Regions from separate parts of the Microbacterium sp. ARD31 genome, predicted to be linked through region 3. Evidence: riboswitches for the same ligand, from Rfam matches in the RefSeq annotation. Region 3 holds a riboswitch; each other region holds the start of a gene.
What was found. Region 3 has a riboswitch for cobalamin ahead of Q9S36_RS38850 (hypothetical protein). Riboswitches for the same ligand answer to the same signal wherever they lie in the genome.
Positions count from the first base shown of each region.

Region 1: it holds a riboswitch for cobalamin, as region 3 does, so the genes downstream of both, Q9S36_RS48555 (VWA domain-containing protein) here and Q9S36_RS38850 (hypothetical protein) in region 3, are expected to answer to the same signal.
Region 2: it holds a riboswitch for cobalamin, as region 3 does, so the genes downstream of both, cobN (cobaltochelatase subunit CobN) here and Q9S36_RS38850 (hypothetical protein) in region 3, are expected to answer to the same signal.

Region 1 is NZ_JAUZVE010000078.1:1,906-10,463, forward strand. Features, by position in the region: gene Q9S36_RS48540 (sigma factor-like helix-turn-helix DNA-binding protein) at 1-838, opposite strand, end outside; gene Q9S36_RS48545 (KAP family NTPase) at 1,070-3,208, shown strand; gene cbiE (precorrin-6y C5,15-methyltransferase (decarboxylating) subunit CbiE) at 3,329-4,543, opposite strand; cobalamin riboswitch at 4,562-4,709, shown strand; gene Q9S36_RS48555 (VWA domain-containing protein) at 4,778-6,757, shown strand; gene bluB (5,6-dimethylbenzimidazole synthase) at 6,754-7,380, shown strand; gene cobO (cob(I)yrinic acid a,c-diamide adenosyltransferase) at 7,382-7,996, shown strand; gene Q9S36_RS48570 (cobyrinate a,c-diamide synthase) at 7,990-8,558, shown strand, end outside.
Region 2 is NZ_JAUZVE010000089.1:12,075-17,815, forward strand. Features, by position in the region: gene Q9S36_RS49835 (class I SAM-dependent methyltransferase) at 1-670, shown strand, start outside; gene Q9S36_RS49840 (hypothetical protein) at 902-1,195, shown strand; gene Q9S36_RS49845 (hypothetical protein) at 1,313-2,122, opposite strand; cobalamin riboswitch at 2,239-2,371, shown strand; gene cobN (cobaltochelatase subunit CobN) at 2,400-5,741, shown strand, end outside.
Region 3 is NZ_JAUZVE010000035.1:20,079-28,636, forward strand. Features, by position in the region: gene Q9S36_RS38825 (hypothetical protein) at 1-232, opposite strand, end outside; gene gatC (Asp-tRNA(Asn)/Glu-tRNA(Gln) amidotransferase subunit GatC) at 341-640, shown strand; gene gatA (Asp-tRNA(Asn)/Glu-tRNA(Gln) amidotransferase subunit GatA) at 640-2,154, shown strand; gene gatB (Asp-tRNA(Asn)/Glu-tRNA(Gln) amidotransferase subunit GatB) at 2,151-3,653, shown strand; gene Q9S36_RS38845 (prenyltransferase/squalene oxidase repeat-containing protein) at 3,826-5,235, shown strand; cobalamin riboswitch at 5,330-5,469, shown strand; gene Q9S36_RS38850 (hypothetical protein) at 5,540-7,219, shown strand; gene Q9S36_RS38855 (hypothetical protein) at 7,227-8,261, shown strand; gene Q9S36_RS38860 (energy-coupling factor transporter transmembrane component T) at 8,258-8,558, shown strand, end outside.

The sequences.
Region 1 (8,558 bases), on a different contig from region 3:
CCTCCTCAGCCGCGGCCACCGGGGCGGATGTCCCCACAGCGGGCCGATCGGTCTGCGGCTGGGCTATGAACCGCTCGAGCTCCGCCGTAAGACCGTTCCCGAGGCGGTCACCCAAGTGCTGTAGCGCGTTGGAGACGGCGTCGGCGACCTCCCGCTCGTCAATTGCAAGGGCCCCGCCGATCTCCGCCATCGTGAGGCCCTCGTAGTATTTGAGGGTGAACACGACCCGGTCGTTCTCGGGCAGTTCCGTGATCGCTTCTGCCAGTCGGTACTTGAGCTCGTCCTCCCGAGACCCGTCGGGCTTCTCTGGCGCCGGGTTCGCGCGATCAATCAGCCAGACGACGAGGGCGTCGTACACATCTCGTTCTAGCTGGCCAGCCGTCTCGAACTCGCCATAGAGCAGGTCATTGCCGTCCCGGAGGCCATTCTTGAAGGCCAGCACTTTCGACAGCTGAGGTCCTGGGTCTTCGACCGAGGCCACATCCACCTTCTTGAAGTACATCTTGATCTCTGGATGCGTGCCTGTTCCCCGGCGGGCTCTCGCTCGCTCGTACTCCTCCTCAAAACCGGAACTGTACTCGCCCGTGGCCGTACCCCACCTGCGATGCATGAGGCCAATGAGAACGTCAGCGTCATCCAACCGTCCGTTGATCAGTTCTTGGGGCCGACCCGAACCGGAGGCCTGGTCCTCCCACATGACCACCGCGAGGGTGAAGCCTAGTTTGGGAGCGAGGTTGAGGTTCAACCGTTCGCAGGCGGCCTTCACGGCCGCTCGTTCCTCGGCGACATCACCAGGGGAGGCGATCCCGATGATCAGGCCCTCGTGCCGTTTGTCCACGTTCACAATGCAACCATGCCGTCTCATCCCGGTCGCAAGGGGATGAAGGGCGCGAGAGCATCTAGGAGCGCTCGAACTCGCGAATGGCTCCGCTAAGGCTGAAAAAGCCGCGCCATAACAGGACTTGCCGCCCGTCGGGCTCGCCAGGGTTACGTTTGCCCACGTCGCTCGTGCGATACGAGCACCGCCACGCCCGCACCTGCCGGGCACACTCACGCACGGGAGGGTTTCGTGTCTGCCTCATGGAACGACGACGCGATCACTTCAGCTGACGAGGACAAGTTCGGACGCGCTGGCTGGGCTGCAAGACAGGCCGGGCTCATCGACGACAACCATGCCATCGATTCGAGCCTTGTCTATGGTCTCGAAGGACCGTGGGGCAGCGGCAAGTCTTCGGTGCTGTCGATGATCGAGGGCGCGCTTGACGCACTCGCCGACAACTGGCAGGTCGTCTACTTCACCCCATGGGCGACCTCCACTCAAGAAGAGCTCTTTTCGGAGTTCTTTGCTGCGCTGTCGTCTGCGATACCTTTGGACAACGAGGGCCATCGAAGGGTCCGTGAGAAGCTCGGCGCTTACGGGAAAATGGCCATCCCGCTTTTGGGAATAGTGCCGGTGGTCGGAGATGCATTAGCCGAGTCGGTTGACCGCCTGAGCGCCAAGCTGGCGAAGCCTTGGAAAACCGTTTTTGAAGAGCTCGCCGTGGCGTTGGAGGAGGCCGAACTCAAGATCTTGGTGGTCGTTGACGACATCGACCGACTCTCTCCCGACGAGTTGCTTACGCTGCTGAAGGTCGTGCGTCTCATCGGACGGCTCCCCGGGATTGACTATCTCCTAGCGTATGACGAGAAAACGCTCGCAGAGACGCTAACCGCTGCGCGCCTGACGAACGCAATCTCGAGCGCCCATGCACGGCAATTCATGGAGAAGATCGTTCAATACCCGATTCAGCTGCCTCCCCTGCTGGAGTCTGTGGTCATACGACTATTTATGGAAGGTTTGAACTCCCTGCCGCTACAGGAGAGGTCAGTAGACTCGCTCAACTCTGATGTGTTCCACGGGGTTGTGTCTGAGGTGATGATTGATCGCTTGTCGACCCCGCGTGCGATGGGTCGCTATCTCGCCCAATTGCGCCATGTCTTCGACGTGGTCGACCAAGGCGAGTTTGATGCTTGCGACCTCGTACTAATCACGTTCATGCGGCTGCACTTTCCTGACATGCATCGGGCACTCAGGAAGTGGCGCCCCGAACTCACCGGTGGGGCCTCGGCCCGTACATTCGCGGCCGCGCTGGTGGCGGGCGATGAGGCTAAGGACGCGTGGAAGCAGGAATTCTTCGGGATCGTCGAATCCTCTGAACGGGAAGATGCGAGCAGATTGGCGACCGCGATCTTCTCCAGATTGGGGACGACGGGTGCGGCCACCCTGCGATTCGACGGTGTAGAGCAGAACCCGAACGACGCCACTAACCGGATGGAGAACAGCACGTACTTCGACCGCTACATAGTGTTCGAGGTTCCTGATGGTGACGTGCCAGATGGCGAACTGACCGACGCGTTGACCAGGGCGGCGGAGGGTGACACCGAAGCGTTGAGAGCGTTGGTGCTCGCCGAAGACGATGACAAGTCTCTACTTGTCATGACACGCATCAACAAACGGTACGGCGGGTTGGAGATCGAACCAAAGCCGTCTTCCACTGATGCACCAGTGTCGATTGATCTAATCGGCGCCGGTGCATCGATGTTGGGCGCCATTCACGAGAACCCACACGAGTTCGTTTCGCGGAGAAGGTATTTGACTAAGTGGGTAGCCACGCTTGTGCGCGCACAAGCGGATGTCTCCTCGTACGAAGAAGTTCAAAGCGCCTTGGATTCGTGCACAAGCTACGCGAGACGTATCGAAGTGCTTTGGAAGCTGAAGAATGCCGGGAAGTTGTCTGAGGCGGCGGCGTCCATCCGCGACAAGCTGTTCGACGCCGAGGGCGAAAGAGCGGCGACCATGATGCTGGAACATCTAGCTGCTGGGGACACGGCTGATCGGGACGTGCCGACGCAGATGCTGATTTCGGTGATCCTTGATTCCGCAGCAGCCGATTCGTTCTCTGAAGAGGTCAGGAACCGCATCGACTCGGGCATCCTCGACTTGGCGACCGTCGCATCACGCTGCGTCGTGCTCGACTCCTCGCGCGAACAGTACGTCTTAGGGAATGGCTCACTGCAGCAGGTCACTGGCGAGTACCTAGAGCAGGTGGCAGAGTACGTCGGCACCGATGACGACTCGCCACTACCCGTATGGTCGCTTCAGCAGCGACGGGAGTGGATGTCCGCACATATCTCCACCTCGGCTGCGAGGGGAGAGGGTCCGCGGTAGAGCCGCAGGCGTGGCGGTAAACCTGAGGCGCGCAGCCAGACCGCTCGGGATGTCGTCCGAAGCGGTACGCCCTTGGGTGCTCACGTGCGTCATAGTGGGCGGGGTGCCCTAGGTAAAGACCTACCGCGCGGACCTCGTGAGCACCCATTGAGTTACTGCGCGAGCGGGAGCCCAGCCGGTAAAGGTCCCGATTGGTTCAGCGGTCTCGACGCTGATGCGAGTGAGCTCGCCACCGTGGTCGGCGTACGCCTTGGCGAGCAACGTCTCGGTCTCAAGGGTGACGCCGTGGACGACGAGGCGGCCACCGGGCTTGATTGAGCTCAAGCAAGTGTCGAGGACGCCGTCGCGGGTGACGCCGCCGCCGATGAAGATCGCGTCCGGGGGTTCAAGACCGGTCAGCGCTGACGGTGCGCGGCCTTCGACGACCTGAAGGTCTGGGACGCCCAGGGCGTGAGCGTTGCGAGCGATTCGGGCGGCTCGTTCGGGATCGGATTCGATGGCGATGGTGCGGCAGGTGGGGTGGGCGCGCATCCACTCGATGCCGACTGAGCCGGCGCCAGCGCCGACGTCCCAGAGGAGCTGGTCGGGGGCGGGCATCAGGCGGGCGAGCGCAGAGGCGCGGAGGTCGCGCTTGGTGAGCTGTCCGTCGTGCTCGTAGGCGTCGTCCGGGAGGCCCGGCGCCCACGACGCCAGCCCGTTTCCAGAAACCTCGACGGCAATGACGTTCAACGCCGGCGATGACTCGGACCACGACGAGGCGACACCGGAGGCCGAGGACTCCGACGACGAACCGAGGTCGCCCAGGACGGTCATTGTCGACGCGCCCCAGCCCGAGGACGTCAGCAGCGCAGCGACCGACGCTGGCGTCGACGCGTCCGACGACAGCACGAGGACCCGCCGCCCCGGAGCACACTCGCGCAGCACCCGCGACACCGACCGCCCGACGACCGTCACCACGGCGCAGGACTCGGCTGACCACCCCATCCTGGCCCGGGCAAGAGCGACTGACGAGACAGCCGGCACCACCCGCACCGGAGCGCCGTACTCCAGCAGCGTCGTCGCGATCCCGGAGACCAGCGGGTCGCCGGACGCCAGGGCGACGACCGGGCGACCGGCGTACTCAGCAAGGAGACCGGGGAGGCCGGCGGCGAGGGGCGACGGCCACGGCACGCGCGACTGACCGGGCACGTCAGGGACGAGTGAGAGATGACGCGACCCGCCCCACAGCACGGACGCCTCCAGCACGAGCGAGCGCGAGGCGGGCGCCAGACCGTCGAAGCCGTCCGCCCCGATCCCGACGACCACGATCTCCGTGGGCACACCAGTGGACGACATGGCCGCAGACGCTATCGTGACCCGAACTTGGCGAGAGGTGCCCCGAAGTCTGGGGAGAATCTGGGAAGTCGGTGAGATTCCGACACAGGGCCCGCTGCGGTGACTCGAGACGTCGAACATGGCGATCCGAGAAGTCCGAAGACCGGCCTCCCGCCGCCCATGAAGATGGCAACGAGAGCGGGAGCCCCCATGCCACTGCAGTACCCCCTGTGCGCTGTCGTCGGATCAGACGACATGACGCTGGCCCTGATCCTCACCACCATCTCCCCCGAGGTCGGCGGCGTGCTGGTCCGCGGCGAGAAGGGCACGGCGAAGTCCACGACCGTGCGCGCCCTTGCCTCCGTACTGCCGCCGATCGAGGTGGTCGCGGGCGACCGGTTCTCCAGCGCGCCAGGTGACACATCGCCGGACGGCACCTGGCCGTTGGACGCGGAGACCGAGACCCGGCCCGTACGCCTCGTCGAGCTGCCCGTCGGCGCCACCGAGGACCGCGTGCTCGGATCGCTGCACCTCTCCAAGGTGCTGGCCGACGGCGTCGCCGAGTACGAGCCAGGTCTCCTCGCCCGCGCGCACCGCGGCATCCTCTACGTCGACGAGGTCAACCTGCTCCACGACCACCTCGTCGACCTGCTGCTCGACGCCGCCGCGATGGGTCGCTCCACCGTCGAGCGCGACGGCGTCTCGGTCGCCCACGCCGCCCGCTTCGTGCTCGTCGGCACCATGAATCCCGAGGAGGGCGAGCTCCGCCCCCAGCTCCTCGACCGCTTCGGCCTCACCGTCGAGATCGCCGCGCCGCGCGACCCGCGGCTGCGCGCGGAGGTCGTCCGCCGTCGCCTCGCCTTCGACGCCGACCCGCACACGTTCGTGCAGTCGTACGCCGACGCCGAGCGCGCGCTGACCGACCGCATCGCCGCCGCCCGCAAGCTGCTGCCCGAGGTCGAGCTCACCGACGCGGTGCTCACCAAGGTCGCCGAGGTGTGCGCCGCCTTCGAGGTCGACGGGATGCGCGCCGACATCGTCACCACGCGTACGGCGATCGCGCACGCCGCCTGGCACGGCCGGACCTCGGTCACGCGGGCCGACATCCGCCAGGCTGCGCTGCTCGCCCTGCCGCACCGGCGGCGCAGGAATCCGTTCGATGCGCCGGGGCTCGATGAGGAGCTGCTCGACCAGGTCCTTGGGGATGGGGAGCCGGAGCCTGAGCCGCCGGGTGGTGGGCCTAACAATCAGGATGATCCTGGTTTCGAGACGGGCCCGGGGGGCCCTCCTCAACCGACGGATCACAGCGACGGACGTGAGACGGATCGGTCGCCGGAACAGCCGGATCGCAACACGTCCGACGGCCCGGCGGCCGAGGATCCTGGTTTCGAGACGGGCCCGGGGGGCCCTCCTCAACCGACGGATCAGGCGATGGTCGCGACCCCAGCGGATCCATACAGGGTCAAGCGGTTCGAGGTCACCGGCACGGGGGCCGGGGAGTCGGGGAAGCGCAGCCGCGCCCTGACGTCCAACGGGCGGCGTGCAGGCGTGGACCCGACCGGCAGCGGTGGGTTGCACCTGGTCGAGACGATCCGGGCGGCTGCGCCGCACCAGCGGGCCCGCGGCCGGAGCACCGGGAGGATCAGGTTCGAGGACACCGACCTGAGGACCGCACGCCGCGAGGGGCGGGAGGCCAACCTCGTCCTCTTCTGCGTCGACGCGAGCGGTTCGATGGCCGCCCGCAAGCGGATGGCGCAGGTGAAGACCGCGATCCTCAGCCTGCTGCTCGACGCCTACCAGCGGCGCGACAAGGTCGGGCTGGTCACGTTCCGCGCCGACGGCGCCGAGGTCGCGCTGCCGCCGACCCACTCGGTCGACATCGCGGCGAAGCGGCTCGCCGACCTGCCGGCAGGAGGGCGTACCCCCCTTGCCGAGGGCCTTCTTCAAGCGGCAGAGGTGCTGCGGGTCGAGAAGGTCCGCGACTCGGGTCGACGGCCGCTGCTCATCGTCATCACCGACGGCCGCGCCACCCACGGTGCCGACGCCGTACGACGCAGCCGACAGGCAGCACACTGGATCGCCGAGCAGCAGACCACCGCGATCGTCGTCGACTGCGAGCAGGGCCCGATGCGGATGGGCCTCGCCGGGCAGCTCGCCGTGGCCATGCAGGCGACCCACCTCCCGCTTTCCGAGGTCAGCGCCCAGGTCCTGACCAACGTGGCGAGGGTCGCATGAGCACCGACCTCTACGACGTCATCGCCCGCCGGCGGGACGTACGGGCCGAGTTCAGTGGCGAGCCCGTCGACCTCGGACAGCTGCGGCGCGTGCTGCAGGCGGCGCACGAGGCGCCGAGCGTCGGGCACAGCCAGCCGTGGGACTTCGTGCTGGTCTTCGACGAGGACACTCGCGCGACGTTCGCCGACCACGTCGAGACCGAGCGGGAGACATTCGCGCGCGAGCTGCCCCCGGACAGACGGAAGACGTTCGAGAGGATCAAGGTCGAGGGCATCCGCGAGTCCGGCCTCGGCGTCGTCGTGACGTACAGCCCGGAAAGAGGCGGGCAGCACGTGCTCGGCCGCCACGCCATCTCCGACACCGGCCTCTACTCCACCTGCCTGGCCATCCAGAACCTCTGGCTCGCCGCCACCGCCGAGGGTCTCGGCGTGGGGTGGGTGTCGTTCTACCGCGAGGAGTTCCTCGCCGACCTCGTCGGCCTGCCCGACGGCGTACGCCCCGTCGCGTGGCTCTGCCTCGGGCCGGTGCGGCACCTGCAGGCGGTGCCCGACCTGGTCCGCCACGGCTGGCGCAAGGGCCGCACGCTCGACGAGGCCATCCACCTCGAGGGCTGGAGGGGCTGAGATGCCGCAGGGAGTGCCGACCACCGTCCCCGACGACGGCCTGACCACGCGGCAGCGCCGCAACCGGCCGCTGCTCGCCGTCCACACCGGCGACGGCAAGGGCAAGTCGACCGCCGCCTTCGGCCTCGCGCTGCGCGGCTGGAACCAGGGCTTCGACATCGGGGTCTTCCAGTTCGTGAAGTCCGCCAAGTGGCGCATCGGCGAGCAGACCGTGCTCGAGCGGCTCGGCGCGCTGCACGCCGAGACCGGCGAGGGCGGCCCGGTCACCTGGCACAAGATGGGCTCGGGCTGGTCGTGGTCACGCAAGGGCGGCACCGAGGAGGACCACGCCGCCGACGCCGCCGAGGGCTGGGCCGAGATCAAGCGCGCGCTCGCCGAGGAGCGCCACGACCTCTACGTCCTCGACGAGTTCACCTACCCGATGAAGTGGGGTTGGGTCGACGTCGACGACGTCGTCGCCACGCTCACGGCGCGGACCGGCCGGCAGCACGTCGTCATCACCGGGAGGTACGCCGACCCGCGACTCGTCGAGGCTGCCGACCTCGTCACCGAGATGACCAAGGTCAAGCACCCGATGGACGTCGGGCAGAAGGGCCAGCGGGGCATCGAGTGGTAGCCCTCCCCCGCCTCATGGTCGCCGCGGCCGCCTCCGGGCACGGCAAGACGACCGTCGCCACCGGCCTGATGGCCGCCCTCGCCCGCGCCGGCCACGCCGTCAGCGGCCACAAGGTCGGCCCCGACTACATCGACCCCGGCTACCACGCCCTCGCCACCGGCCGCCCCGGCCGCAACCTCGACCCGCACCTCGTCGGCGAGGAGCGGCTGGTGCCGCTGCTGCTGCACGGCGCTCGTGGCGCTGATCTTGCCGTCATCGAGGGCGTGATGGGGTTGTACGACGGCCAGATCGGCGGCGACGGTTTCGCATCGACGGCCCACGTGGCCGCCGTGACGCGCACCCCCGTCGTCCTGGTCGTCGACATCTCGTCCGCCTCGCGGACCATCGCCGCGACCATCCACGGCCTCTGCACCTGGTCGCAGCCGCCGGTCGACGTGGTCGGGGTGATCCTCAACAAGGCCGGGTCTCCGCGGCATGCGGAAGAGGTGGTGAGGTCCATCGGCGACCGGCTGCCGGTGCTCGGGATCCTCGAGCGCGACGACGGGATCGAGGCGCCGTCTCG
Region 2 (5,741 bases), on a different contig from region 3:
CGTCGTCTTCGACACGCTCGAGCAGGCGGGCGCCATCGGGCCCGGCCGCCGGGTGCTGGACGTGGGTGCCGGTGCAGGCTTGGCCACCGGTCCGATCGTCGAGCGCGGCAGCGAAGTGGTGGCCCTCGAGCCCGGCCCTGGGCTGGCCGCGATCCTCGGCGAGGCCGTGCCTGCCGCCGAGGTCGTCGTGTCCAGCCTGGAGGAGGCCCATCTCGCCCCGGCGGACTTCGACGCCGTGGTCTCGGCGACGGCGATGCACTGGGTCGACCTGGCCGTCGGGCTGCCGAAGCTGCACCGCACGCTGCGGCCGGGTGGGCAGCTCGCCGTCTGGCGGACGGTCTTCGGCGACGACACCGTCCGGACCGACTTCCGTGATCGCGTGGCGGCGATCGTCGCGGAGCGGGGTCAGGCCGACGACGACGGTCCCCGCGAGGCGCGGCCGACCGTGGCCGAGCTGACGGCTGGCGGGTGGTTCGAGCACCTGCGCAGCGAGCACTGGGGGTGGTCCATCGACCTGGACGCCGACGCGGTCGGGCGGCTGTTCCGGACCTTCAGCGACTGGACGGCCTCGGAGGTCGCGCAGGCCGAGCGCGCGGCACTCGACCTCGGTGGGCGAGTCACCGAGCACTACCAGACCGTGCTCCACCTGCTGCGGCGCGTCGACCGCTGAGCGCCGACGGGTGACCGCAGGTTTCGAGGCTCGCTTCGCTCGCACCTCAACCACCGAGGTCGGGCTCTTGTTGTGCCGGGGGGTGGCGGCAGATCGCGCGTGGGCTGGCCTTGAAGGTGCGATGTGCCGCCACCCTGGGCGGCGGTCTGGCGGTGAAGTGCGTCGTCCTCGGTTCGGCCCGCGACGACCGCTCAGCCGCGCTATCTTCTGGCCGCGACCTGAGGGGGACGGATGGACGATCGGCTGAAGCGGACGGTGGCGTTGCTGCTCACGGGCGGCGCGGTGCTCGTCGTCATCGGGTTGGGGATCGTGTTCCGGGACGATCCGGAGCCGATCGGCTACCGCGTCGACGGGTTGAACAACGGGCTGCCGCTGCCGGAGATGGATCCTCCGAAGGAGGGTCTGCCGCTCGACCTGATCGCCGGCAGTGTGGTGGCGCTGGGTGGCGTGATGCTGGCGTTGACCGGTGCTGTCGCGACGGGTGTGTGGCTCGGAAGCGGGCGCCGGGACGACCACCCGGGCTGAGAGGTTGGCGGGGGCGGGCCGGATCGGTGCACCAGCGCGGGCAGTTCGCCGGTGTGTCGCGGCCGCCGAGCGTGGGCGACGCGGATCCTTCCGCGAACTGCCTGCGTGGTGTCGCCGTCAGTGGGTGATGAGCGACTTCCACGGCGTGACGACCAGCTGCTCCGGCAGGCCGTCGATGGCCGCGCGATCGAGCACGCCGCCGGGGATCTGGACGTGGGCGATGCCCTCCGCCACCTCGCCGTACGGCGGGGGCTCGCTCGCCGCAGACAGGCGCGGGTCGGCAGGCTGGGAGGCGGGTGGGACCGGAAGCTCGTCGACGTGCCAAGCGGCGTCGCGGACCTGCTGGAACGCGCGGGCGAGGCCGGTGAGGCGGGCCGCCGCCTCGGAGATCGGGACGACCGGGCCCCAGTGGGTCGAGCCGATGCGGAGCTGCACCTCGTCGGGTGACAGCGCGACCAGCCCGAGGTCGCAGGAGCGGTCGACGAGGTCGCCCCGGCCGTCGTCGAGGACGAGGAGGAATCGGCCGGGGAGCTTCGCGAGGGACGGCGTCGCGCAGACGCGCTCGTCGAGTTCGGCGGCCACCCCGCGGAGGTCGGCGCGGCCACCGTGCAGGCCGGTGAGGGGCGAGACGAGGACGTTGCGGACCAGCTCGTGGTCGGGGTGGGGGAGCAAGCCGGTCGCGCGGATCGCCTCGACCACCTCGGGCGGTACGGCGCCGTCGACCAGCGGCAGGGCGCGCAGCTGGAGGTTGGCCCGCTTGGTGAGGTGGACCTCGCCGTCTCCGTAGGCCTCGGCGACGTCGAGGAGCGCGGCGAGCGTCGTACGGCTCACGTGGCCGCCGGGGATGCGCAGGCGGACCAGCGCGCCGTCATCGGCGGGCCATGGGCGGAAGACGCCTGGGCACAAGTCGCCTCGGGTGCGGGTCACGGGGTGAGTGTGGCACTGGCCGAAGATCGTGGAAGGTTCGAGTCATCTGGTGGCTCGGATGTTCCACGATGTCGGAGGTTTCGAGGCTCGCTGCGCTCGCACCTCAACCACCGATGGAGGGGCGCTAGGCTCGCGGCACCACTCCGCGTGGAACCCAGGAACCCGGTGCGAGTCCGGGGCGGTTCCGCCACTGTGAGGGCCCAGCAATGGGCCTGAGCCAGACACTGGACCACGCGGGATCCGACAAACGAGGGGCGAGAACCCCCGGGAGGAAACCGTGCGCATCGCACTGCTGTCCACATCCGACACCGACCTGCTGAGCGCGCGGGCGTCCGGCGCCGACTACGTCCTCGCCAACCCGGCGCGTCCCGGCCACCAGCCGATGGCCGAGGTCATCGAGGGGTGCGACCTGGTGGTCGGGCGGCTGCTCGGCTCGCCGCAGGACCTCTGCTCCGGCTTCACTCGCGTTGCCGCGACGGGCATGCCCGTCGTCGTGCTGGGCGGGGAGCAGTCGCCGAGCGCCGAGCTGATGGAGCTGTCGTCGGTCCCGATCGGCGTCGCCGCCGAGGCACACCGCTACCTCGCCGAGGGTGGCCCGGAGAACCTCCGCCAGCTGCACGCCTTCCTCTCCGACACCGTGCTGCTCACCGGCGAGGGGTTCGAGCCGCCGGCGGTGCTGCCGCAGTGGGGGTTCGCCGAGCGACCGGAGGTTTCGAGGCTCGTCGCTGGCGCTCCTCGCGCCTCAACCACCGGGGGGTCGGGCGCTCCTCGCACCTCAACCGCCGGGGGGTCGGGCGCTCCTCGCACCTCAACCACCGAGAAGAGCAGGATCGGGGTGCTGTACTACCGCGCCCACGAGGCGAGCGGGAACACCGCCTTCGCCCACGCCCTCGCCGACGCGATCGACGCGACGGGGGAGGCGGTCGGCGTACCGGTCTTCGCCGGCTCCCTGCGCGCCGCTCCCGACGAGCTGTACGACGCGCTCGGCACGCTCGACGCGCTCGTCGTGACGGTCCTCGCGGCGGGCGGCAGCGTGCCGGCGGGCGCGAGCGCCGGCGGGGACGACGAGTCGTGGGACGTCGCGCGGATGTCGGCGCTCGACATCCCGATCATCCAGGGCCTCTGCCTGACGAGCAGCCGGGCCGAGTGGGAGGCGTCCGACGACGGCGTGAGCCCGATGGACTCCGCCACGCAGATCGCGATCCCCGAGTTCGACGGGCGGATCATCACTGCGCCGTTCTCCTTCAAGGAGGTCGACGCCGACGGGCTCCCGCACTACGTCGCCGACCCCGAGCGGTGCGCGCGGGTCGCGGGCATCGCGGTCCGCCACGCGCGCCTGCGCCGGATCCCGAACGCCGAGAAGCGGCTGGCCCTCGTGCTGTCGGCGTACCCCACCAAGCACGCGCGCATCGGCAACGCCGTGGGGCTCGACACCCCCGTCTCCGCGATCCGGCTGCTGCAGCGGCTGCGGGCGGAGGGGTACGACCTGGGTGCGGGCGAGGTCGTCGAGATCCTCGACCGCGACGCGACCGACACCGAGAAGGGCGACGCGCTGATCCACGCCCTGATCGCGGCCGGCGGGCAGGACGAGGAGTGGCTGACCCAGGCGCAGCTGACCGACGCGCACGTGCGGATCACGCCGGAGCAGTACGCCGAGTGGACCCGCGACCTGCCCGACGACCTGCGGGCCGAGATGGTCGAGGCGTGGGGCGCGGCGCCGGGCTCGCTGTTCGTCAACGACGCCGGCGAGCTCGTGCTGGCGACCGTGCGCGCGGGCAACGTCGTACTCCTCATCCAGCCGCCGCGGGGCTTCGGGGAGAACCCCATCGCGATCTACCACGACCCCGACCTCGCGCCGACCCACCACTACCTGGGCGCCTACCGGTGGCTCGAGCACGGGTTCAAGGCCGATGCGGTCGTCCACCTCGGCAAGCACGGCTCGCTGGAGTGGCTGCCCGGCAAGAACGCCGCGCTGTCGGCGAGCTGCGGCACCGATGCCGCGCTCGGCAACCTGCCGATGGTCTACCCGTTCCTCGTCAACGACCCGGGCGAGGGCGCGCAGGCCAAGCGGCGCGCGCACGCGACGATCGTCGACCACCTGGTGCCGCCGATGGCCCGCGCGGAGTCGTACGGCGACATCGCCCGCCTAGAGCAGCTCCTCGACGAGCACGCCAACATCGCCGCGATGGACCCGGCCAAGCTGCCGGCGATCCGCGGCGAGATCTGGCAGCTGATGCACGCTGCCGAGATGCACCGCGACCTCGGGCTCGACGAGCAGCCGGACGCGGAGGACTTCGACGACTTCATCATGCACGTCGACGGCTGGCTCTGCGAGATCAAGGACGCGCAGATCCGCGACGGGCTGCACGTCCTCGGCGAGGCGCCGTCGGGTGAGGCCCGGGTCAACCTCGTGCTCGCGATCCTCCGCGCCGCGCAGGTCTTCGGCGGGCAGGCGCAGGCGGTGCCGGGGCTGCGGACGGCGCTCGGCCTGGGTCTCGATACGACCCCTCGTCCCTCGGGGTCTACTCGACCACCTGAGGTGGAGACCACCGTCGAGGTCGACCGGATCGAGGGGATCGCTCGGGACCTCGTCGAGCAGATGGACAAGGCCGACTGGGACGTCGCGCGCGCCGAGGAGCTGCACGACGACCCGGAGGTGCAGCGGGTGCTGGAGTTCGCGGCCACCCAGGTCGTGCCCCGGCTCGCCCGCACCACCGACGAGCTCGACGCCGTCGTCCACGCCCTCGACGGCGGCTTCATCGCCGCGGGTCCGTCGGGGTCGCCGCTGCGCGGACTGGTCAACGTGCTGCCCACCGGCCGCAACTTCTACACCGTCGACCCCCGCGCGGTGCCCTCCCGCCTCGCGTGGCAGACCGGTCAGGCGATGGCCGAGTCGCTCGTCGCGAAGTACCTCGACGAGACCGGCTCGTGGCCGCAGTCGGTCGGGCTGTCGGTCTGGGGCACCAGCGCGATGCGCACGAGCGGCGACGACATCGCCGAGGTGCTGGCCCTGCTGGGCGTCCGGCCGGTGTGGGACGAGGGGTCGCGCCGGGTCAGCGACCTGCAGGTCGTCCCGCTCGACGAGCTCGGCCGGCCGCGCATCGACGTCACCGTGCGGATCTCCGGGTTCTTCCGCGACGCCTTCCCGCACGTGGTCGCCATGCTCGACGACGCCGTACGCCTGGTGGCCGGCCTCGACGAGCCGGACGAGCAGAACTTCGTCCGCGCCCACGCCCGCGCCGACCTCGCCGCGCACGGCGACGAGCGGCGCTCGACGACCCGGATCTTCGGCTCCAAGCCGGGGTCGTACGGCGCCGGGATCCTCCAGGTCGTCGAGTCGGGCAACTGGCGCAGCGACGACGACCTCGCCGAGGTCTACACGTCGTGGGGCGGCTTCGCCTACGGACGCGACCTCGACGGCGCGCCGGCCGCCGACGACATGCGCACGAACTACCGCCGGATCAAGGTCGCCGCGAAGAACGTCGACACCCGCGAGCACGACATCGCCGACAGCGACGACTACTTCCAGTACCACGGCGGCATGGTCGCCACCGTGCGCGCGCTGACCGGCAGCGACCCCAAGGCGTACGTCGGCGACTCGACCTCGCCGGACGCGGTG
Region 3 (8,558 bases):
CGTGCACCACGAAGGAGGTGTAGAGCATCGACACGGAGCCGTTGACGGCGAGGGACCCGCGCGCCAGCCCGTGGAGCGAGAGGTGTTCCAGCAGGTGCAGCCATCCCGTCGTGGCCATGTCCTCGTCGGCGATACCGGCGCGGAAGATCAGCGACGCCGACAGCGTCGGACGCCCTGAGCCCACCCAGAACGTCGGGACGCCGTCCACCTCGGTCGTGCTGACCAGACCCATCACTAACCCCCGTCGCCGATGTTGCTCGGAGAGTAGTGGTGTGACGCCGTCGACGGGCGCCAAAACCCCGGTCCGGTGACTGCAGCGGTCGACACTAGGATTGCCCGCATGCCTGAGATCTCCCGCGACGAGGTGGCCCACCTGGCCATGCTCGCCCGCATCGACCTCTCCGACGCCGAGCTCGACCACCTGGCGCCGCAGCTGAGCGTCATCCTCGAGTCGGTCGCGTCCATCAACGGCGTCGCCGGTGACGACGTGCCGCCCACCTCCCACGCGCTGCCGCTCACCAACGTGTTCCGCGAGGACGTCGTGGTGCCCGGGCTGACGGCCGAGGAGGCGCTGTCCGGCGCCCCGGCCGTGGAGGACCAGCGCTTCTCGGTCCCGCGGATCCTGGGCGAGGAGGCCTGATGAGCACCGTGCACGACACCGCGGCCGACCTGGCCGCCGCGCTGGCCGACGGCGCGACCACCAGCGTCGAGCTGACCCAGCTGCACCTCGACCGGATCGCCGAGGTCGACGCTCGCGTCCACGCGTTCCTCCACGTCGACGGTGACGGCGCCCTCGCCGACGCGGCCGAGTCCGACGCCCGCCGCGCCCGCGGGGAGGCACGCGGCCCGCTCGACGGCGTACCGATCGCGGTCAAGGACGTGCTGACCACCCGCGGCCTGCCGACCACCTGCGGCTCCAGGATCCTCGAGGGCTGGGTCCCGCCCTACGACGCGACCGTGGTCTCCCGGCTGCGCGAGGCCGGGCTGCCGATCCTCGGCAAGACCAACATGGACGAGTTCGCGATGGGCTCCTCCACCGAGCACTCCGCCTACGGCCCCACCCGCAACCCGTGGGACCTCGACCGGATCCCCGGCGGCTCCGGTGGTGGCTCCGCGGCCGCCGTCGCCGCGTTCGAGGCTCCGCTCGCGATCGGCACCGACACCGGCGGCTCGATCCGCCAGCCCGGTGCCGTCACCGGCACCGTCGGCGTGAAGCCGACCTACGGCGGGGTGTCGCGCTACGGCCTCGTGGCGCTGGCCAACAGCCTCGACCAGGCCGGTCCGGTCACCCGCACCGTCCTCGACGCCGCGATGCTCCACGACGTGATCGGCGGGCACGACCCGCGCGACTCCACCTCGATCGACCAGGCGTGGCCCTCCTTCACCGAGGCGGCGCGGGCGGGCGCGACCGGCGACCTCAGCGGCGTCCGGATCGGCGTCATCACCGAGATGCAGGGCAAGGGCTGGCAGCCCGGCGTCATGCAGCGCTTCACCGAGTCGGTCGACACGATGGTCGCCGCCGGCGCCGAGGTCGTCGAGGTGTCGTGCCCCTCCTTCGTGCACGCCCTCGCGGCCTACTACCTGATCCTCCCGGCCGAGGCGTCCAGCAATCTCGCCAAGTTCGACGCGATGCGCTACGGCCTCCGCGTCGTGCCTGAGGGCGACCCGAGCGCGGAGGAGGTCATGCGCGCGACCCGCGACGCCGGCTTCGGCGACGAGGTGAAGCGTCGCATCATCCTCGGCACGTACGCCCTCTCCAGCGGCTACTACGACGCCTACTACGGCCAGGCCCAGAAGGTCCGCACGCTCATCAGCCGCGACTTCGACGCCGCCTTCGCGCAGGTCGACGTGCTCGTCTCGCCGACGGCGCCGACGACGGCGTTCCGCCTGGGGGAGAAGCTCGACGACCCGATGGCGATGTACCTCAACGACCTCGCCACCATCCCGGCCAACCTCGCCGGCGTCCCGGGCATCTCGGTGCCCAACGGCCTCGCCGACGAGGACGGCCTGCCCGTCGGGCTGCAGATCCTGGCGCCGGCCCTCGCCGACGACCGCGTCTACCGCGTCGGCGCCGCCGCCGAGGCGCTGCTCACGCAGGCGTGGGGCGGCCCGCTGCTCGACAAGGCCGCCGGCCTGGAAGGAGTCTCGCGATGACCGCGACCACGACCGAGCTCATGGCGTTCGACGACGTCCTGGCGTCGTACGACCCGGCGCTGGGCCTGGAGGTCCACGTCGAGCTCAACACCGCCTCGAAGATGTTCTGCGGGTGCCCGGCCGTGTTCGGCGGCGAGCCCAACGCGGGCGTGTGCCCGACCTGCCTCGGCCTTCCCGGCGCGATGCCCGTGGTCAACGGCAAGGCCGTCGAGTCGGCCATCCGCATCGGGCTCGCGCTCAACTGCGAGATCGCCGAGTGGTGCCGCTTCGCCCGGAAGAACTACTTCTACCCGGACATGCCGAAGAACTTCCAGACCTCGCAGTACGACGAGCCCATCTGCTTCGACGGCTGGATGGACGTCGACGTGGACGGCGAGACCTACCGCGTCGAGATCGAGCGCGCCCACATGGAGGAGGACACCGGCAAGTCGCTGCACGTCGGCGGCTCCACCGGCCGGATCCACGGCGCCGACTACTCCCTGGTCGACTACAACCGGGCCGGCATCCCGCTCATCGAGATCGTCACCCGCCCGATCCTCGGCGCGGGGGAGAAGGCCCCGGAGGTCGCCCGGGCCTACGTCGCCCAGCTCCGTGAGCTGATCGTCGCGCTCGGCGTGTCCGAGGCCCGCATGGACCAGGGCAACCTGCGCGCCGACGTGAACCTCTCCCTGTCACCCAAGGGCAGCGGCGTCCTCGGCACCCGCACCGAGACCAAGAACGTCAACTCGTTCCGGTCGGTCGAGCGGGCCGTGCGCTTCGAGATGCAGCGGCACGCGGCCATCCTCAGCAGCGGCGGCTCGATCCTGCAGGAGACCCGTCACTGGCACGAGGACACCGGCATCACGACCAGCGGACGGGAGAAGTCCGACGCGGAGGACTACCGCTACTTCCCCGAGCCCGACCTGGTGCCCGTCGCCCCGAGCCGGGAGTGGGTCGAGGAGCTGCGCGGCACGCTGCCGGAGAACCCGACGGTGCGCCGCTCGCGGCTGCAGGCCGAGTGGGGCTTCAGCGACCTCGAGATGCGCGACACCGTCGGCGCGGGGGCCCTCGGGCTGGTCGAGGAGACCATCGCCGCGGGCGCGGCACCGCAGGCTGCCCGCAAGTGGTGGCTCGGCGAGCTCGCCCGCCGCAGCAACGAGGACGGGGTCGACCTCGTCGACCTGCCCATCACGCCGACCGACGTGGCCCGGATCCAGGCGCTCGTCGACGCCAGGACGGTCAACGACAAGCTCGCGCGGCAGGTCATCGAGGGCGTCCTCGCCGGCGAGGGCAGCCCGGACGAGGTCGTCGAGAAGCGCGGGCTGGCCGTGGTCTCCGACGACGGTGCCCTCGGTGCCGCTGTCGACAACGCGATCGCCGCCAACCCCGACGTCGCCGACAAGATCCGTGACGGCAAGGTCGCCGCGGCCGGCGCCCTCATCGGCGCGGTGATGAAGGAGATGCGCGGCCAGGCCGACGCCGGGCGGGTTCGCGAGCTGATCCTGGAGAAGCTCGCCTGACCCCTCCCAGCCGTCCCCCAGGGGTGGAGCGACCGAGAAATTCGCCGGTCTAGACAACTTGTTATGGTCGAGGCGAATCACATTGGTCACATCACCAACCAACGCTCGCACCACACGGGGGAACGGACGGCGGCTGCCGTCCGTGGGGCCCTCGGCGAGCGGGAAGGAAGTCATGCACCATCGCATTCGACCCATCCGATCGGCCGCGGTCGCCCTGTCGACCGTGGCGCTGGGAGCCGGCGTGCTCGCCGCGCCCCCGGCGTCCGCGGAGCCGACGCCTGCCCTCCGCGCCGCCAAGGCCGCGGCCGCCACCGACAGCACGCCCTCGACGATCGCGGCACAGTGGCTCGCGGGCGAGCTCAGCAACGGCCTGATGATGGGCACCTCCGGGCCGGACTTCGGCCTCACGATCGACACGGGCATCGCGCTCTCCACCGTCGCCGACCAGGGCGGGATGGTCACCGCGATCAACAACTCCCTCGAGCCGCGCATCGCGGAGTACGTCGGGGATGGGACCAAGGAGAGCTACGCCGGTCCGCTCGCCAAGGCGGCGGCGTTCGCCCGCGTCGCCCAGAAGGCGCCGACCAGCTACGGCGGGATCAACCTGATCGCACGCCTCGAGGAGCGCACCGCCGACGTGCCGGCCGACCCGGTGGCGAAGCCGCAGGAGGCCGCGATCGCCGGTCGCGTGTTCGACAAGTCGGAGTTCGGCAACCACGCCAACGTCATCGGCCAGTCCTACGCCGTGCGCGCGCTGGCGCAGGCGGGCTCCACCGAGGCGGGCGCGGCGCGCGACTTCCTGCTCAAGCAGCAGTGCGCCTCGGGCTACTTCCGCGGCAGCTTCGACAAGGCGGACCAGCCCAACCAGGCGTGCGCCGAGGGTGCCGCCGGAAGCCAGGCCGACCCCGACGCCACCGCGATGGCGGTGATCAACCTGATCGAGTCGGGCGACAAGAGCGCGGCCGTCACCGGCGCGCTGGCCAAGGCGGGCACCTGGCTGGCCGACCGTCAGCGTGGCAGCGGTGCGATCCGCGCCGCGGCGCCGGTCAGCAAGATCAACACCAACTCCACCGCGATCGGTGGCTACGCCCTCGGCTTGCTGCAGAACCGCGACGCGTCCCGCAAGGCAGCGCTGTGGGTGCGCAAGAACCAGCCCGTCGACAAGTACAAGTGCCGTACGGCGCTGACCAAGGACACCGGTGCCGTCGCCTACCGCAAGGACCGGGCGAAGGACGCCACCGTGACCGGCATCCCCGCCGACGCGCGTGACGAGTGGCGTCGGGCGACCTCGCAGGCGATCCTCGGCCTCCAGTTCGCCCCGGCGAGCAAGGACGAGCTGAAGATCGTGTCCGTGCGCAGGCAGGCCCGTGCCGGCGAGCGCGTGCAGTTCCGGGTCTTCGGCCTGGCGCCGAGCGAGAGCGCCTGCCTGCAGGTCAAGGGTGACTTCGTGCGCGTCAAGGGCAAGAAGTCGGGCGAGAAGATCGTGCGCAAGCTGCAGCTGCCCGCGGGCAACCAGCGTCGCGTCGCCCTGGTGAAGACCTCCGACGACGAGGCCCGCACCTCGCTCCGGGTCCGCAACTGACCCATCGGCACCACCCGCACAGCACCACGCTCCGGCCCGGCGTCCCGCGACGCCGGGCCGAAGTGCGTCCGGCGCCGGGCCGGGGTTACGCTTCGCAGGCCGCACCCGCCCGGGTCGGCACCACACACGCCCGAGCTGGGGAAAGCCGGTCCGAAACCGGCGCTGACCCGCAACCGTGGGCACGGGAGCGATCCCGTGCGAGCCGGAACACCCGCCTCGACGCGTCTTGATCACCATCGCTGTCGAGGAATGCAGCGGGTCGACGGTCCCACCGGCGCCCTCTGTCGCGGCGAGGGAAGGGACCATGAAGCTCCTCTCCGGACTGGCCGCCGTCGCGCTGGCCGCCACCACGCTCACCCTGCCGTCGTCGGCCTCGGCCGCCACCACGGACCCGACCCAGCGCGCGGACGACTGGATCGCCGCTGAGCTGACGGACGGCCTGGCCGTCGGCCAGTACGGCGCCGACGTCGGGCTCTCGGTCGATGCCGGCCTCGCCCTCGACGCCACCGGCCGCGCCGACACGGCGGCCGCGATCGGCGACGCCATCGGCTCCAGGCTCGTCACCTCGGACGACGTCCCCTACGGCTACGTCTCGTCCGACGAGGGCGGGCAGGTCGGCCACTACGCCAACGCGACGGCCAAGGCCGCGGCGTTCACCCAGCGCATCGGGCGCGACGCGGCGACGGCGTACCCCGCGGTCGACCTGGTCGACCAGCTCGAGACCCTCACCGACGACGCCACCGGCGTGATCGCCGACGACAGCTCGTTCGGGAACTACGCGAACACCATCGGCCAGGCCTTCGCCGCCGAGGCCCTCACCGTCGCCGGCTCCGCCGAGGCCGGTGCAGCCACCGCGGCGCTGCTGGACCAGCAGTGCCCTGCGGGCTACTTCCGCTTCGACCTCGCCGCCACGGCGTGCGACGCCGACGAGGCCGCGCCGAGCCCCGACACGACCAGCCTGGCGGTGCTGTCCCTGGTCGAGTCCGGCGACACCAGCGCAGCGGTCACGACCGCGATCGCGGACGCGACCGCCTGGCTCGAGTCGGTCCAGCGACCCGACGGCTCCCTCGAGGGCGACGCGTCGGCGCCGGGCAGCAACGCCAACAGCACCGGGCTCGCCGCCTGGGCGCTCGGCAGCACCGGCCACGACGCCGCGGCCACCAAGGCCGCCGCCTGGGTCCGCAGCCTCCAGGTGGCCGACGCCGGCGCGTGCGCCAGCCAGGCGCCCACGGGTGCGATCGCCTACAACCCGGCCGACCTGACCGAGGCACGCTCCGCCGGCATCGCCGCCAACCCCACCGTCCGGGACAAGTGGCGCCGTAGCTCCTTCCAGGCCGCTCCGGCCCTGCTGTGGACGCCGGCCGCCGCGACGACCCTCGCGATCTCCACCCCCGCGACCGCCGTCGAGAAGACCAGCGTCACCGCCACGGTCCGCGGCCTCGCTGCCGGCGAGCAGGCCTGCGTGAGCCTCGGTACGGACGTTCGCCGGGTCGTGGGGACCGGGTCCGACCTCACGGTCACCTTCACGCTCCCCGCCGGCGCCGCCGCCCGCACCTTCACCGTGGCCACGCTCGACGGCACGGCCACCTCGACCACCAGCGCCACGGCAGTCCCGCCGGTCGTCACCCCGCCCGCTCCCGCGCCGAGCGTCGGCGAGCTGTCGGCCGCCAAGGTGGTCAAGGTGCGCAAGAACCGGTTCAAGGTGACCGTCGCCTGTGACGCGACCGTCGCCTGTGCGGGCACCCTCACCGTCCGCACCGCCGGCAAGGTGAAGGTCCCCGGGATGGTGCGCAAGAAGCTCGTCACGGTCTCCGAGCGCACCTACACCGTCGCCCCCGGCGGCGAGAAGCGCCTGGTCCTCAAGCTGACGAAGACCGCGCGGGTGCTCGTGGCCGACGGTCCGCTGAAGGTCCGCGCGGTGCAGAAGGCCAAGGGCGCGCAGCGCTCGGTCACGACGTTCCGGCTCAAGGCCGCCAAGGGCTGATCGGTCGATGAGCTCCTCCTGGACGCGCTCCCTCGCCCGCGCCGCGGCAATCGCCGTGGTGGGCGGGGGACCGGTCCTGCTCGCCCCGACGGCGTACGTCGCTGCGGCCGGGGCGGCCACGTGCACCTCGGCCGGGGGAGTGAGCGTCGTCGTCGACTACCGCGAGCTCGGGGGGAGCACCGTCACCGCGTGCGCTCCCGACGGCGGGGGGAAGAGCGCCGCGGCGATCTTCGCCTCGGTCGGGGTCTCGATCACCTACGCCCAGCGCTCGCCCGGCTTCGTGTGCCGGGTCAACGGCGTACCCACCACCGACCCGTGCGTGAACACGTCCCCCGCCGACGCCTACTGGGGGCTGTGGTGGTCCGACGGCACGACCGGCTCGTGGACCTTCGCGTCGACCGGCGTGGGCGGCCAGACCGTGCCGGCCGGCGGCAGCGTGGGCTGGTCGTGGCAGCAGGACCGCGCGAGCGGCTCGACCGTTCCGCCGTCCGTCTCCCCGCCCGTGGCACCGCCCAGCCCGACGCAGACGCCGACGACCTCGTCGCCGACCCCGTCTCCGACGGCCACCCCGACCCAAGGCTCGGGTGGCTCAGGTGGCTCGGGTGGCTCGGGTGGGTCCGGCGGCAAGGGAGGCAAGGGCGGCAAGGGAGGCGGCAGCTCGCCGTCGGCCACGCCGAGCCCGACCACCTCGGGCACGCCCTCGGCCTCCCCGTCCGGGACGCCGAGCACCCCCTCAGAGGCGCCCCTGGACCCTGAGTCTCCCAGCGACTCACCATCGAGCAAGCCGTCCGGGAAGCCGACCGCGGACACTGAGTCTCCCAGCGACTCACCGTCGAGCGAGCCGTCCGAGGACCCCACCGTTGGAGCTGAGTCTCCCAGCGACTCAGCGTCCAGCGCGGCGCCCGAGGCGGGGGAGCCGTCCCCCGACGAGCCGGCCCGGATCCCGGCCGCCGTGACCTGGGGCGTCGTCGGCGCGCTGGCCGTGGCCATCGCCGCGAGCGCGCTGGTCGCCCGCCGGCGACGGGGGTCCGGCACGCCGTGACCGGACCGGCGCCGTCCCTGTGGGGACTGCCGCGTGACCTGCACCCGATCGCCTGGTGGACCTGGGCGGTCGGGCTGGCCACGGCAGCCTCGCTGACCACCAACCCGCTGCTGCTGCTCATCGTGATGGGCTCGGCCACGGTCGTGGTGATGGCACGGCGCTCGGGGCACCCGTTCGGGCGGTCGTTCCGGCTCTACGCGCTGCTCGCCGCCGTGACGGTCGTCGCGCGCGTCGTCTTCCGCATCCTTTTCGGCGGGCAGGAGGTCGGGAACGTCCTGCTCGACCTGCCCGAGGTGC